Regions from separate parts of the Microlunatus sagamiharensis genome, predicted to be linked through region 1. Evidence: riboswitches for the same ligand, from Rfam matches in the RefSeq annotation. Region 1 holds a riboswitch; each other region holds the start of a gene.
What was found. Region 1 has a riboswitch for S-adenosylmethionine ahead of thrC (threonine synthase). Riboswitches for the same ligand answer to the same signal wherever they lie in the genome.
Positions count from the first base shown of each region.

Region 1 (4,972 bases):
GTGTTCCAGGGGTGGTCGCCGTCGCCGCGCGTGATGGTCGGCAGCGCGGCGATCCCGAACGCGAGCACCAGCGCCACGCGCTGGACGAGGTAGGCGACGCTGCCCTGCTCGAAGAGGACCTCGCGGTCGTCGAAGTGGGTGAGCGCGTTGTGGGTGACCCACAGCAGGCCCCCGACGACGAGGGCGAGCAGCAGGCTGACCGCGGCGGCTGGCCAGCTCAAGGCCATCGCGTACAGGTAGTCGAACATCGGGACGTCCTCGGGCTGGGGGTGGAGGAGCGGGTCAGGAGCGGACGACGTGCGGCACGCACACGCTGAGGTTGTCCACGACGACGGTCTGGTTCTCGCGGATGTCGAGGCCGGCCGGCTCGCCGTCGACGACGAAGATGCCCAGCGTGGCGTAGTTGTCGCCCTCGAAGCCGACGAAGTCCGGGCTCGGCGCGTAGAGCTGGATGACGCCCGGCTCGTCGCCGTACGGGCCGGGGGTGTCGAGGACGGTCTGGCCGTCGACGACGACGCGGACGTTCGCTCCCTCGCGGCCGAGGATCGGCTTGCGGACGTAGCTCTCGAGCCCGTCGGGCTGCTCGCCCTCGAACCAGGCCGGGATCAGCAGCCGGCTCCGTTCCGGGTCGCGGCCGTAGAGCTGCCACAGCACCGGCAGCAGGCCCTTGTTGGACCAGAGCATCTTGTACGGCGGCTCGATCCAGACGGTCCCGCCCGCGCGGCGCATGTCCTCGAACACGGCCGGGCCGAACTCCTCGGCGACCATGTGCTCCCAGGGGTAGAGCTTGAAGACGATGTCGAGGTGGTCGCCCGCGACCCCGCTGGTGCCGTCGTAGAAGCGGCCGTCCTCGCCGAGGTGGATCTTCTCGACGTAGAGCCAGCGGGTCTCGTAGCCGGCGTCGGTGCAGGCCTGCTGCATGACGCGCAGGTTCTGCAGGTCCTCGTACGAGCTGCCCTCGACCCGGACGTCGCCGCGCTGCTCCGGCGGCACCAGGTGCGCGAGCTCGGGCAGCAGGTTGTCCTGCCAGGTGCACGCGAAGTGGACGACCGGCTTGTGGCCGAGCGCCTCCTCGGCCTCGGCGAGGTTGCGCCGCCACGCGGCGACGAGCATCTCGTAGATCTCGTTCCACTGGTCGTCGCCCTGGCGGGTCTGGTCGAACCAGGCCCACTGGATCACCGCGGCCTCGAGCAGCGAGGTGGGGGTGTCGGCGTTGAACTCGTAGAGCCGGATCCGCCCGAGCGCCTCGTCAGCGCCGTCCTGGAGGTCCGTGCAGGCCGGGTCGAGCAGCCGGTTGCCCCCGTAGACGACGTCGAAGCGGCCGTAGACGCTGCCCCACTCCGGCGTGCGGTTCCAGGTGGCGGAGATGGCGGGCAGCGCCCAGCGCGGGATGCCCATCTTGTCGGTCGTCTCGGGGTGGGCGAGCATCCAGTCACCGGCGCTCACGCACATCTCGAAGAGCGTCGTCGCGTCGGCGTGCATCTGCTCGACCTCGGCGGCCGAGAACGCGTAGTGCGCGGCCTCGCTCCAGTAGGAGCGGGTGCGGCCGTCGGGCAGCTGCGTCTGCCAGTAGGTCAGGCCCTGGTCGGCGACGAGCTGGGGCCAGTTGTCGCGGGTCTTGCCGGTGGGTCGACGTTCCACGGGAGGTCGTGTCTCCTCAGGTCCGGCTCGTGCAGGCGTGGCATCCGCGCCCGGTGCGGCACGTCGGGGGAACGAGAGCGCAGCGGGCTGCGCCGAGTGAGCCTGGCGCAGCCGGTCGGGATGCGGGGCCACGCCTGCGCCCGTCGGAATGAGGAGGCACGACCTAGCTCCCGGTCCCGCCCTGGGAGCCGCCGAAGCCGCCGCCCTTGGACGTGCCGGCCTTGGTCCCGCCCGACTTGCCCGAGGCCGAGCGGGACCGCGTCACGGTCCCGCCGAGCCCGCCGGAGCCGGTGACGCGCCCCGTCCGCGGGAGCCCGGCGCGCTCACGGGCGACCGGGTCGTTGTAGGGGACGACCGAGGTGCGCTGGCTGACCGGCAGCTGATAGCCCAGGCCGCGGCCCCCACCGAAGCCGCCGATCCAGATGAAGCCGGGGAAGCCGCCGCGGTAGCCGTCGTCGCAGCGCGACTCGTCGACCACCTTGCCGTCGGCGTCGGCGCAGTAGACGTCCTCGGTGACCTGGTCGTCCTGCGCGCTGCAGGCGGTGAGGATCCCGGACGCGGCCAGCGCCGTCGACAGCGCCAGCGCTGACAGCCGGGGGACGCGGGACCTGGGCACCATCGAGGGGACTCCTTGCGCACGGGCGGGGCGCGGGCGCCCCGGGGAAGGTCTCAAGGATGCGGGTAGAGGGGTCAACTTCGCTGGGCCGCGCTCAGCCGGCGCGCCCCCGACCGGCTCCATGGCGTCGACGACGGCGTCGCAGCGACCGGACGGGACGCTCGACGTAGCCGCCCGCGACCAGCCCGGCGCGGCGCTCGAAGACGTTGCCCGACGCGCGGTCGCCGGTCCGCACGACCGACCAGCCCATCGCCAGGACGTAGAGGCCGAGGTAGGGCAGGCCGAGGCAGCGGGCGTACTGGCGGGCGTGGAGCTCCTCGTGGCGCAGCAGGTCCGGTGTGCGCCGCAGCAGCGCGTCGAAGGAGCGGGCCGTGATGATCACGTCACCGACGGTGAAGGCGCCGGCGACGGGGAAGCGGAACCGGTAGCCCTCGGCCAGCACCAGCCCGTACGGCCCCGGACGCCGGCGGGCACCGCCGAGGCGGGCGACGAGCAGGCCGAGCGGGGTCGAGAGGTTCGCCCGGTTGGCCCGCCGGCGGCGGCGCTCGGCCGGGGTCAGCGGCGCTCCCGCGTCCTGGCCCGAGCGATCCTGCGGCATGCGCCGAGCGTAGATCACGCGCTCTGTCTCGCACTCTGGTCAGCCGGATCAGCATGCGGACCAGAACGTGACCGCGCACCGGTTCTCCGGGCCGGGCGTCCTAGAGTTGTCCACGTTCATCCAGAGGGGGACGAGGGACCGGCCCTGTGACTCCCCGGCAACCGGCTGACAGCCAGACACGGTGCCACTTCCGGCTTCGGGCGAAAGTCGCCCGAGGACAGATGATGCGTGAGGACGAATCGTCATGACCGCGGTGCTCGACACCCAGGTACCCCCGCCCGCCGGCGTCCGTGAAGGTGCCTTCGGCAACGCCACCCACCTCGTGTGCCGGGCCTGCGGGGAGAAGTCCCCGCTCGGCCCCTTCTACGCGTGCATGGAGTGCTTCGGCCCGCTCGAGGTCGGCTACGACTTCCCGCGGGTCACCCGTGAGCAGATCGAGGCGGGCCCGAAGAGCATCTGGCGCTACGCGCCGCTGCTGCCGGTGCCCTCCGACATCACCACCTTCCGCTCGACCGACCCCGGCTTCACCCGCCTCGTCGACGCGGGCAACCTGGCCGCCGACCTCGGCGTGCGCAAGCTCTGGGTCAAGGACGACTCCGGCAACCCGACGCACTCCTTCAAGGACCGCGTCGTCGCCGTCGCCCTCTCGGCGGCCCGCGAGCTCGGCCTGACCGTGCTGGCCTGTCCCTCGACGGGCAACCTGGCCAACGCGGTGGCCGCCGCCGCGGCGCGCGCCGGCATCCGCTCCGTGGTGATGGTCCCGTCCAACCTCGAGCAGCAGAAGATCATCGCCTCCGCGGTCTACGACACGACCCTGATCGCGATCGACGGCAACTACGACGACGTGAACAAGCTCGCGAGCGAGATCGCCGGCGAGGAGGAGGGCTGGGCGTTCGTCAACGTCAACGTCCGCCCCTACTACGCCGAGGGCTCCAAGACGCTGGCCTTCGAGATCGCCGAGCAGCTCGGCTGGCGCCTGCCCGACCAGGTCGTCGTGCCGGTCGCCTCGGGCTCGCAGCTGACCAAGATCGACAAGGGCTTCGGCGAGCTGGTCAAGCTCGGGCTGGTCGAGGACAAGCCGGTCAAGATCTTCGGCGCGCAGGCCACGGGCTGCTCGCCGGTCGTGCAGGCGTACGAGGCCGGCCAGGACGTGGTCGCGCCCGTGCGGCCCGACACGATCGCCAAGTCGCTGGCCATCGGCAACCCGGCCGACGGGCCGTACGTGCTCGACGTGGTGCGCCGCACCGGCGGCCGCATCGCCGACGTCGACGACGAGACCGTCGTGCGCAACATCGTGCGGCTGGCCCGCACCGAGGGCATCTTCGGCGAGACCGCCGGCGGCGTGACCCTCGGCGTGACGGCCCGCCTGCTCGCCGAGGGCGACCTCGACCCGGACGCGGAGACCGTGTTCATCAACTCCGGCGACGGGCTCAAGACCCTCGACGCCGTGTCCTCGCACGTCGGGCCCAAGACGACGATCCCGCCGCGCTACGAGGCGTTCACCGACTTCTGGAGGAGCTACAGCGCATGAGCGCCCACGTCCGCATCCCCACCATCCTGCGCACCTTCACCGGCGGGCAGAACGAGGTCGAGGCCAGCGGCCACACCGTGGCCCACGTGCTGGAGTCCCTCGACGCCGACTACCCCGGCATCAAGGACCGCATCGTCGACGGCGAGGGCAAGCTGCGCCGGTTCGTGAACGTCTACGTCGGTGACGACGACGTGCGGTTCGTCGGCGGGCTCGAGGCCGAGGTCGCCGACGGCGCCAAGGTCTCGATCATCCCGGCGGTCGCGGGAGGCTAGACCCGACCTCGTCGTGGGACGCGGCGGGCCTGCGTCCCACGGACCTCACCGCATCGCGGCGATGACGGCGCCGCCGACCCCGGCCACCGCGATCCCGGCGAGCACCCGCCGGGCCTGGCTGGTGCCGGGGCGGGGGACGCGGAACACCCAGATGCCGATCGCGGCGTTCACCGCGAGGCTGAGCTGGGCGATCGTGAAGCCCGTCCCCGTGCCCACCCGGGCGACCAGGGCCAGCAGCAGCAGGTTGCCGACGCCGAAGACCACGCCCGCGCCGACCTGGGTGGCGGCGACCCTCGGCGCGAGGCGCACGGGCG
Region 1 covers NZ_LT629799.1:84,659-89,630, forward strand. Annotated here, with positions in the region: gene BLU42_RS00385 (DUF350 domain-containing protein) at 1-248, opposite strand, end outside; gene BLU42_RS00390 (glutathionylspermidine synthase family protein) at 283-1,641, opposite strand; gene BLU42_RS00395 (hypothetical protein) at 1,805-2,260, opposite strand; gene BLU42_RS00400 (hypothetical protein) at 2,352-2,855, opposite strand; SAM riboswitch class I at 2,969-3,083, shown strand; gene thrC (threonine synthase) at 3,100-4,386, shown strand; gene BLU42_RS00410 (MoaD/ThiS family protein) at 4,383-4,658, shown strand; gene BLU42_RS00415 (GRP family sugar transporter) at 4,704-4,972, opposite strand, start outside.

Region 2 (4,972 bases), 2.2 Mb from region 1:
CTCTCCGGCCTCCTCGAAGAGGTCACGGACCAGCGCCTGGGTCGCGACGTCGTCCGGGTCCCCGAGCAGGTCGCCCCACGCCTCGCGGCGACCGAAGTGGGCGACCTCGTCCGGGCGGGCGGACACCTGCGGGCGCCAGCCGCCGCGGCCCTGCGAGACGACGTCGAGGGTGGCGATGGCCTTCGAGACGTGGAAGGGCTCGGTGTGGGTGACGGTCGTGGTCGGCACGAGGCCGACGCGGCTGGTCACGGGCGCGACGCGGGCGGCGACGAGCACGGCGTCGAGGCGCCCGCGGACCTCGTCGGTGCGGTGGTCGGGCCCCGTGCGGGAGGTGCTCTGGAGAGAGAGCCCGTCCTCGAACGTCACGAGGTCGAGCAGGCCCTCCTCGGCCCGGCGGGCCAGGTCGACCCAGTAGCCGGCCGTGAGCAGCTCGCGCGGACGGGCCGTGGGCAGGCGCCAGGCGGTGGGGTGCCAGCCGGCGCCGTCGAGGGCGACGGCGAGGTGCAGCGGCCGGGTCATCGGGTGCTCCTGACGTGCTCGTCGTGCTGGTCGCCGTCGGCCCCGGGGAGGAACGACGGGGTGCCGCCGATGCTCGCCCAGCGCGTGCTGACGTGGAACGCCGGCAGCTCGGCGAGCCAGGCTGCGTACCGCGCCAGGTGGCGGAAGGCGGTCAGCGGCGGTCCGACGCGCGTGGCGTCGTACCGGGCCAACGTCACCCACAACTGGATGTCGGCCTCGGTGATTCCGTGCCCGACGAGGAAGCCGCCGTCGGCGAGGCGGTCGTCGAGCGCGTCGAGGGCGGCCAGCAGCGCCGAGCGGGCCTTCGCGGCACCCGGTCCCTGCCCCGACGCGCGGCCGAGGCCCTGGTTGACGGCCGGACCGAGCCAGGCGTCGAGCGCGTCGATCTCGGCCCGGTGCTCGCGCGGGTAGGTGTCGACGCCGGGCGAGCGGTGGCCGGGGAACTGCGTGGCCACGTCGACCCCGAGCGTCGCGTAGTCGTTGCTGACGATCCGGTGGGTCTGCGTGTCCCACAGCACCGGGACGTTCCCTGTCACACCCAGGGGGGACGACCCCCCTGACCCCCGGAACTGCGCGAACCGTCGAACCCGGGCTCGGTCGCCTCGTACGCCTCGCGCAGCAGGGTGAAGCCGTTGACCGGATCCGGACCGTCCGTCTCCCGGAACGCCCACCCACGCCCGTCGCGCACGTCGTCGACGTAGTGCGTCGGCACCACGTCGGACAGCCCGTTGACCGCGAGCTCCAGGACCACGCGCTGCGACCAGGGGCAGGTCCAGCTGGCGTACAGGTGGTAGCGCCCGGCCTCGGCCTGGAACCCGCTGGACCCGTCGGCGCTCAGCCGGCCGGTGAAGCGGTAGAGCGGGCGGGGGTCGTCGGGGCGCTGCGGGCTGCGGTAGGGCCCGTACGCGGCGAGGTCGGGCGGGCTGGCGTACGCGGCCCGGGGCGGGGAGAGGGTCATCGGTCGGCTCCGGTCGGAAGGGTGGCGCAGGGGCTGGTCGGTGATGAAGCGCTGCCGAGGGGGTCGGTCAGGCTCTCGAGGCCGGACCAGTCAGGCGCGGGACGGTCGTCGGGTGCGGGTCGACAGCTGCCGCCGTCGGAGGCGTAGGTCCAGCGCGGGCCCTCGGCGAGGAGCTGGTCGAGCGCGGAGAGGAGCCGGTCGACGTCGGCCGAGCCCGACCCCACCCCGAAGGACGCGCGGACCGCACCGTCGCCGCGGCCGAGCCCGAAGCGGGCCAGCAGCGGGTGCGCGCAGAAGCGCCCGTCGCGGACGCCGACGCCGTGCTCGGCCGAGAGGTACGCCGCGACCTGGGCGGAGCGCCAGCCGGGCACGACGAAGCTCACGACCCCGACCGCGTCGGGGGCGTCGGACCAGAGGCGCAGCGGCTCGATCCCCCGCCCCTCGAGCCCGGCCACCAGACGGTCGCGCAGCGCGGCCTCGTGCTCCCGGACCCGGTCGAGACCCGTCTCGGCCAGCGTCCGCAGCGCCTCGGCGAGGGCCAGGGCGCCGAGCACCGCGGGGGTGCCGCCCTCGTGGCGCTCCGGGCTCGGCGCCCAGGTGGTGGAGGTCGTGGTGACCTCGCGGACCGCGCCGCCGCCGGCCAGGTGGGGCTCGGCGGCGTCGAGCCAGTCGCGGCGTCCGACGAGGGCGCCCACGCCGTACGGGGCGTAGACCTTGTGGCCGGAGAAGGCGACGTAGTCGATCCCGGTCGCGGCCAGGTCGACCCCGCGGTGCGGCAGCAGCTGGGCGGCGTCGACGGCGAGCCGGGCGCGGTGGCCGTGGGCGAGGTCGGCGAGACGGCGGAGGTCGGGGACCTCGCCGGTGACGTTCGAGGCGCCCGTCACGGCGAGCAGCGCGGCCGGGGACCGGGCCAGCTCGGCCGCGAGCAGGGCCTCGGTCTCGACGAGCGTCGACGCGACGCGGACCACGCGGGCACCGTGCGCGCGGCTCGGTGAGCGCCACGGCAGCAGGTTCGCGTGGTGCTCGACGTCCAGCACCACGACGTCGCCGGGCACCGCGCTGCTCAGCAGGTTGAGCGCGTCGGTGGTGTTGCGGGTGAAGACGACCACGTCGTCCGCACGGGCGCCGACGGACGTGCCGACCGTCTCCCGCGCCCGCTCGTACAGCGCGGTGCTGAGCTGGGAGAGGTAGCCGGCCCCGCGGTGCACGCTGGCGTACGCGGGCAGGGCGGCGGCGACGTGGTCGGCGACCCGCTGGAGCGCGGGGGCGCTGGCGGCGACGTCGAGGTGGACCGACCGGGCCTGGCGGCCGCCGACGAGCGGCACGACCCAGCCGGCGCCGACGGTGGGCAGCAGCGGTGCGACCGTGCGGTCGAGCCGCTCGGTCAGAGCGGCTGCGGCGTCGGAACGGGTGAGAACGGTCATCGGGGACCCTCCGTGGGGTTCAGGACCCCGTGGGACGGGGCCGCGCTTGCCGGTGCCGGAACCGGCACCAGCCGTGTCGTCACCCGGGGCACCCCACCGCGGAGGAGGGTTGCCGGCCAGCAAGCCGGGGCTTGACGCTGGCGCTCGTGACAGGAGCACTATAACTCGGTATTTCCTAGTAGGGCACTTCGGTACAGGATCCGGACCGGTCGGCGCTCACGACCAGCGCAGCAGCACCGACAGGCGGGCCTCGATCTCGGCCGGGCACGGCCGCTCGCGTGCTGCGGCCGGGCGGGTCCCTCCCGCCTCGGCAGGCACGGCGGTCCCGGAGGCGCGCCCGGGGCCGCGCCCGGCCGGCGGTGCGACCGGTGCGGGCGTACGGGGCCCCACCTCAGGACCTCCGCCCGGCGCCGACGGGCTCGCTGTCGTCGACGACCGCCGGGGTGAGGGCCAGCAGCGCCCGGGCGACGTGGTCGTTGAGCCGGTGGACGGGCGCGTTGGTGCAGGGCCGGGCGAAGGCCGCCGCCTTGACCGTCGTGTGCATGCCGAGGGCGAAGCGGCGCTCGGCCACCGTGCCGTCCGCCCGCACGAGCCGCTGGGCACCGTCGGTGCTGAGCTGGCCGGTGTCGACGGGCTCGCCGTCGGCGGTCACGAGCAGCTGCGAGGCGACCTCCCCGCGGGCGGCGAGCGTCGCCAGCAGCGGGTCCTCGACCCGTGCGAGGTCGAAGGCCGGCAGCGTCGCGTCGACGAGGGAGCGCGCCGCGACCTCGCCGGGCACCGTCGTCGAGCGGGCCACGAAGACGCCGCGCTCCGGGTCCACCCCGACCTCGAGGCCGCCGCCGAGGAACGACACAACCCCGGCCTCCTCCAGCGCCAGCAGCTGCTCGAGCCGGTCCGGCGGCGGGCCGCTGGCCCAGAAGCTGAAGAAGCCCATGAACCAGCCGTAGAAGTCCCGCAGCAGCGAGCGCGGGTCCATCAGCGGCGAGGCGAGCGCGGCCCCGATCACCGGCATCACGGCGAGGAAGCCGTGGAAGGCGCCGAGGTCGGCGCTCCACGTGGGGTCGGCCCGGCGCTCCAGGTCGTCGCGCACGTAGCGGCGCAGCACGCGGCTCAGCTCGTCGCGGTCCGCTACCCGCACGTCCCGCAGCGGGCGGTCCACGACGGCCGGGTCGAAACGGTCCGCGGGGTCGGGGACGACCTCGGCGATCCAGCGCGCGTACGCCTCGCTCCCCCACTCGAGCGCGGCGAAGGTGGCGGCGAACTCCTCCCAGGGCACGGTGATGCGGCCGGGGTGGCCCAGGCCGAGCTCGACGTAGGACGCCCAGGTCACCTCACGCCCGACCAGCGGCCACACGTCGGCGAGGAAGTCGATCGGCTCGCCACGCCGCAGCAGGGCGCCGACGGCCTCCGCCGTGCAGAAGCGGGTGGCCGCCGGCTTCGGGGCGCGGAGGCGGTACATCGGCTTGGAGTGGTACGGCACCCCGCGGCGCGAACCGACGTGCAGGCGCGGCTCGCGGCCGGAGGGGACGTACCGGAGCCGGCCCTGACGCTCGGGGACGAGGCTCGACGCCTCGTCGCTCGACCCGTCGGCCTGGCCGTCGAGGCGCTCGAACACCCCGCCGCGGCCCTCGGTGACGAGGACGAGGAAGTCCACGAATCCGAGCCCGAAGCCGCGGACGAGGATGTCCTCCCCGGCCGGCACCGCCGAGAGGTCCAGGTCGCCGGCGTAGCCGGGCGGGAGGTAGTGCAGCCCGTGCTCGACGGCGAGGTCCGCGAGCGCCGCGAAGGGCGGTGCGGGGGCGACGTCGACGTGGCTGTTGGTGAGGACGACCGCGTCCACGGCCAGCAGCTCGCCGTCCTCGAGGACGACGACCTCGCGCCCGCCCCCGTCGTCGCCCGCGGAGAGCAGGTCCACGGCTCGCTGGGGGTGCGTGTGCACGGTGACGCCCTCGGGCAGCCGGCCCAGCGTCTCGTCGACGGCCCAGCCGAGGTAGGCGCTGGCCAGCCGCCGGGTGGGGAACTCCAGCGGTCCGACGGTCGCCGCCTCGGCCGCCAGCTCGGGGTCGGACAG
Region 2 covers NZ_LT629799.1:2,274,262-2,279,233, forward strand. Annotated here, with positions in the region: gene BLU42_RS10300 (LLM class flavin-dependent oxidoreductase) at 1-519, opposite strand, end outside; gene BLU42_RS21085 (glutathione S-transferase C-terminal domain-containing protein) at 516-1,037, opposite strand; gene BLU42_RS21090 (glutathione S-transferase family protein) at 1,052-1,477, opposite strand; gene BLU42_RS10310 (aminotransferase class V-fold PLP-dependent enzyme) at 1,474-2,901, opposite strand; SAM riboswitch class IV at 2,939-3,053, opposite strand; gene BLU42_RS10315 (FAD/NAD(P)-binding protein) at 3,293-4,972, opposite strand, start outside.
Region 2: it holds a riboswitch for S-adenosylmethionine, as region 1 does, so the genes downstream of both, BLU42_RS10310 (aminotransferase class V-fold PLP-dependent enzyme) here and thrC (threonine synthase) in region 1, are expected to answer to the same signal.

Region 3 (4,972 bases), 2.2 Mb from region 1:
TGTCGATCGTCTTCCTGCCCGTCCCGACGGCGATCATCACCGCGTACGAGCCGTCCGCCGGGACGGTCGGGCTCTACGTCGGCACGCTGCTGCTGACCAGCGGTTCGCTGACGCTGCTGACGCTGACTGCCTACCGCCACCCCGAGGTCAGCGAGGGGCGCTCGCCCGTGACGCGGGAACGGCTCCTCGGCAGCACCGCGACCACCGCCACGCTCGTGGTCGCGCTCGTCGTCGGGACGGTCTTCGCCGACACGGTCGGCTTCTTCGCCCTGCTGCTGATGTTCCTGTCCGCGCCGGTCGAGGCGCTCGTCCGGCGCCGGTGGCGGGCCAGGGAGGGCCGGGGTTGACTCGTCCGGTCGTCGGCGCTTTCATCGTCAGGTGACGATGACGGCCACCGAGCACGATGCCGGACCGGGATCCGGGGCGGTGGCGCTCGGCGAGGCGGTGCCGGAGACCGCGGTGCTGCTGTTCCGGAGCCTGGCCGAGCCGACCCGGCTGCTGATCCTGCGCCACCTGATGCTCGGCGAGCACCGCGTCGTCGACCTCACCGCGCACCTCGGGCTGGCGCAGAGCACCGTCAGCGCGCACCTCGCCTGCCTGCGCGACTGCGGCCTGGTCGCCTCGAGGCCGGTCGGCCGCTCCTCGGTGTTCGCCCTCACGGTGCCCGACGAGCTGCTGGACCTCCTCGGCGCGGCCGAGCGCCTGCTCGCGGCGACCGGCGACGCGGTCACCCTCGGCCCGGGCGTCGAGCGCTGATGGGCCACGACCACGCGCACGCGCACGGCTCGCTGACCGCCACCGGGCGCCACCGGCGGCGGCTGGTGCTCGTCCTGCTGATCACCGCCGCGGTGTTCGTCACCGAGGTGGTCGGCGGGCTCCTGTCCGGCTCGCTGGCCCTGCTCGCCGACGCCGGCCACATGCTGACCGACTCGGCCGGGCTGCTCATCGCGCTGATCGCCTCGGTCCTCGCCGCCCGGCCCGCGACGAGCGCGCGGACCTTCGGGCTGCAGCGCGCGGAGGTGCTCGCGGCGCTCGTCAACGGCGTGCTGCTCGTGGCCATCGCCGTGCTCGTGCTGGTCGAGGCCGTACGCCGCTGGCAGGACCCGGCCGAGGTGTCGAGCGGGCTGATGCTGCTCGTCGCGCTGGTCGGGATCGTGGCCAACGTGGTCGGCCTGCTCGTCCTGCGCGGCGGCAAGGACGAGAGCCTCAACCTGCGCGGCGCCTACCTCGAGGTCCTCGGCGACCTGCTCGGATCGGTGGCCGTGGTCGTGGCCGCCGTGGTCATCCGGACGACGGGCTGGACCCAGGCGGACCCGCTGGCCTCCGTGCTTATCGTCGTCCTCATCCTGCCGCGGGCCTGGTCGCTGATCCGCGACGTCGTCGACGTCCTGCTCGAGGCCACGCCGCGGGGCGTCGACCTCGACCGCGTACGGGAGCACATCGAGCAGACCCCGGGCGTCGTCGAGGTCCACGACCTGCACGTCTGGACCATCACCAGCGGTCTGCCCGTGCTGTCCGCGCACGTCGTCGTCGACGGTGACCACCTCGAGCAGGGCCGGTCGGGCCAGGTCCTCGACGCCCTCGGCGGGTGCCTCGGGGAGCACTTCGACGTGGCGCACTGCACCTTCCAGCTCGAGCCCGTGGGCCACCGCGCCCACGAGCCCGAGCACCACCACCGCTAGGTCGTGCCTCGCGCCCTAGACGGCGCGCACCGCCGCGAACTGCACCTCGCTGCGCAGGTCGAAGCCCATGGCCAGGTAGAGCCGGATCGCGCGGGTGTTCGCCGCGCTCGTGTGCAGGAACGGGACGTCGCCGCGCTCGCGGACCAGGTCGGCCACGGCGCGCACCAGCCCGGTGGCCAGGCCCTGGCGCCGGTACGCAGGGTCGGTGCAGACCGCGCTGATCTCGGTCCAGCCGTCCGGGTGGAGCCGCTCGCCGGCCATGGCGACGAGCCGGCCGTCGCGACGCAGGCCGAGGTAGGTGCCGAGCTCGATCGTGCGCGGCCGGAAGGGGCCGGGCTCGGTCCGCGCCACCAGGTCGGTCGCCTCGGCGACGTCGTCCGGGCCGAGCCGGACGGCCTCCTCGTCGGGGAAGGAGCGCAGGGCCGCGGTCGACACGAGCTGGACGCCGGGGATCGCACCGTCCGGCTCCCAGCCGTCCGGGGGCGACCAGGCGGTGCCGGCCGGGACCGCCAGGGCCGCGACCTCGCCCGTCGCGTACAGCCCGCGCAGGTCCGCCCAGGCGGCGGGGTCGTCGGTCGACTCGAGCGCGGCGAAGGGCGCGACGTCGGCCGGGTAGCGGCGGGCTCGGTCGGTGCCGATCGCGAAGTGCGCGTGCGGTCCGGTCAGCGCCGACCACGTCGCGGCGTCGAGCGTGTGGGCGGGGCTGCCGGCCGCCGGGCGGGCGGTGGTGGGGGAGCTGGTCACGCCACCATCGAACACCCTGCCCACCCGACCTGTTCCGCTATTCCCTAGTTACCCACCAGGATTTGACAGGAACCCGCGATGCGTCCTAACGTCCTCCCCAGGTCACGAGCATCAGCGACAAGCCCTGGCTGGCTGATCGGCAACCCTCGCACGAGCGGTGGGGTGCCCCAGGTGACGACCCGGCAGGGGAGCAGCCCTGCAAGCGCCGACCCCCGCCGGGGGTCCCGACGGACAGGTCCGCCGCATGACGACCACGCACCGGGCAGCACCGCTGCCGCACCGCGCCAGCCCTCCCGCGCCCCGGCGTGCCGGCGGCATGCCGGGCTGTCGACGCCCGACCTGCTGTCGCTGAGCGAGACGTAGGCGCGAGCGTCCCACGACCGCGCCGACCCGCCTCCTGACTCCCGTCCCCGCCTGCCGGCGCGGACGCCGGCTGCGCGCACGCAGCCCCTGAACCTCCCCACCCGCAGCGATCGGCCCGTGCGCCGACGCTCCCGCACGCCCCGAGGTCCGATGAGCCTGAGCACCGCACGGCGACCGCCCGCCGCCGACCACCCGCCCGACACCGCCCGACCTGGCGGCCGACCCGCTGCCGTCCGCGGGGACGACCCCGTCGAGGCGCTGGTCTCCTCCCGCGTCGTCCCGCTGCGCCGGCCCTGGCGCTGGGTGGCCAGCGTCGTCGTCCTCCTCCTGCTCGCGCAGGTCGTCAGCGGCCTCGCCTCCAACCCGGCCTACCAGTGGGACGCCTTCGGCTACTGGTTCTTCCAGCCGATCATCCTCGAGGGCCTGCTCGTCACGCTCAAGCTGACGGCGTGGAGCGCGGTGATCGGCTTCGCGGCCGGGGTCGTGCTGGCGCTGATGCGGCTGTCGGCCAGCCCGGTGCTGCAGTCGGTCAGCTGGGTCTACGTCTGGGTCTTCCGCTCGATCCCGCTGATCGTGCTGCTGCTGTTCCTGGCCAACGCGACCGCGCTCTACCCGAGCCTCGGGCTGTCGGTGCCGTTCGGCCCGCAGCTGTTCAGCATCGACGCGACCCGGCTGCTCAGCTACGAGGCCGCGGCGATCATCGGCCTCAGCCTCAACGAGGCCGCGTACGCCTCCGAGATCGTCCGCTCCGGGATCATCTCGGTCGACCCGGGCCAGCGCGAGGCTGCGGCCGCCCTCGGGCTGCCGCGCCACCGCCGCTTCACCCGCATCGTGCTGCCCCAGGCGATGCGCGCGATCCTGCCCTCGTACGCCAACCAGCTGATCGGGCTGCTCAAGGGCACCTCGGTCGTCTACATCACCTCGCTGCTCGACCTCTTCGGCCAGGTCGAGACGCAGGCCAGCACCAACAGCGGCCAGGTCATCCCGCTGCTCATGGTCGCCACGGTCTGGTACGTGATCCTCACCAGCGTGCTGTCGGTCTTCCAGTACTTCGTCGAGCAGCGCTTCGCCCGCGGCGTCGACCGCCTCGCCGGCCGGACCCGGGCCCAGCGGATCCTCTCGGCGGTCCGGACGCGACGGGGGGTCGCCCGATGAGCGCCACCGCCGCGGACGCCCCGGCCCAGCGGGTCGTGCCGAGCGCGACACCGGTGGTGCAGGTGCGCGGGGCGAGCAAGTCCTTCGGCGCCCACCAGGTCCTGCACGAGGTCGACCTCGACGTCGCGCGGGGCACGGTCACCGTCGTCCTCGGGCCCTCCGGCTCGGGCAAGTCGACGCTGCTGCGCGCCGTCAACCACCTCGAGAAGCTCGACGCCGGCTACGTCCGCGTCGACGGCGAGCTGGTCGGCGTGCGCGTCGCGCACGGCCGGCTGCACGAGCTGAGCGAGCGGGCGATCCTGCGGCAGCGGGCCCGGATCGGCTTCGTCTTCCAGGGCTTCAACCTCTTCCCGCACCTGAGCGTGCTGGGCAACGTGGTCGAGGCGCCCGTCGCCGCCCTCGGCCGCGACAAGGCGGAGGTCCACGCCGAGGCCCGCGCGCTCCTCGCGCGGGTGGGCCTGGCCGACAAGGCGGACGCCTACCCCCGGCAGCTCTCGGGTGGCCAGCAGCAGCGGGTGGCGATCGCCCGCGCGCTCGCCCTGCGCCCGCAGCTGATCTTGTTCGACGAACCGACCTCGGCGCTCGACCCCGAGCTCGTCGGCGAGGTCCTCGCGGTGATCAAGGACCTCGCGGCCGCCGGCGCCACCATGATCATCGTCACCCACGAGATCGGCTTCGCCCGCGAGGTGGCCGACACCGTCGTCTTCCTCGACGCCGGCCGTGTCGTCGAGCAGGGACCGCCCGACGAGGTCCTCGACCATCCGCAGCACCCCCGCACCGCGGCGTTCCTCAGCCGCGTGCGCTGAACCGCACCCCGACCCGTACGCCTCCCGCGGCACCCCCGCGACGCCACCTCCAGGAGACAGCCATGCCCATCCCCGTACGCCGAGCCCTCGCGGCCGCCTCCGCGGTCACCCTCCTCGCCCTCGCCGCCTGCTCCACGAGCGACGCCGCGACCACCGGCGCGCCCAGCACGGACGCGAACGGCAACACCACCGTCGTCGTCGCCGACAACACGACGACCGCGA
Region 3 covers NZ_LT629799.1:2,280,688-2,285,659, reverse strand. Annotated here, with positions in the region: gene BLU42_RS10350 (TMEM175 family protein) at 1-347, shown strand, start outside; gene BLU42_RS10345 (ArsR/SmtB family transcription factor) at 385-756, shown strand; gene BLU42_RS10340 (cation diffusion facilitator family transporter) at 756-1,682, shown strand; gene BLU42_RS10335 (GNAT family N-acetyltransferase) at 1,698-2,426, opposite strand; SAM riboswitch class IV at 2,527-2,637, shown strand; gene BLU42_RS10330 (amino acid ABC transporter permease) at 2,940-3,944, shown strand; gene BLU42_RS10325 (amino acid ABC transporter ATP-binding protein) at 3,941-4,750, shown strand; gene BLU42_RS10320 (ABC transporter substrate-binding protein) at 4,813-4,972, shown strand, end outside.
Region 3: it holds a riboswitch for S-adenosylmethionine, as region 1 does, so the genes downstream of both, BLU42_RS10330 (amino acid ABC transporter permease) here and thrC (threonine synthase) in region 1, are expected to answer to the same signal.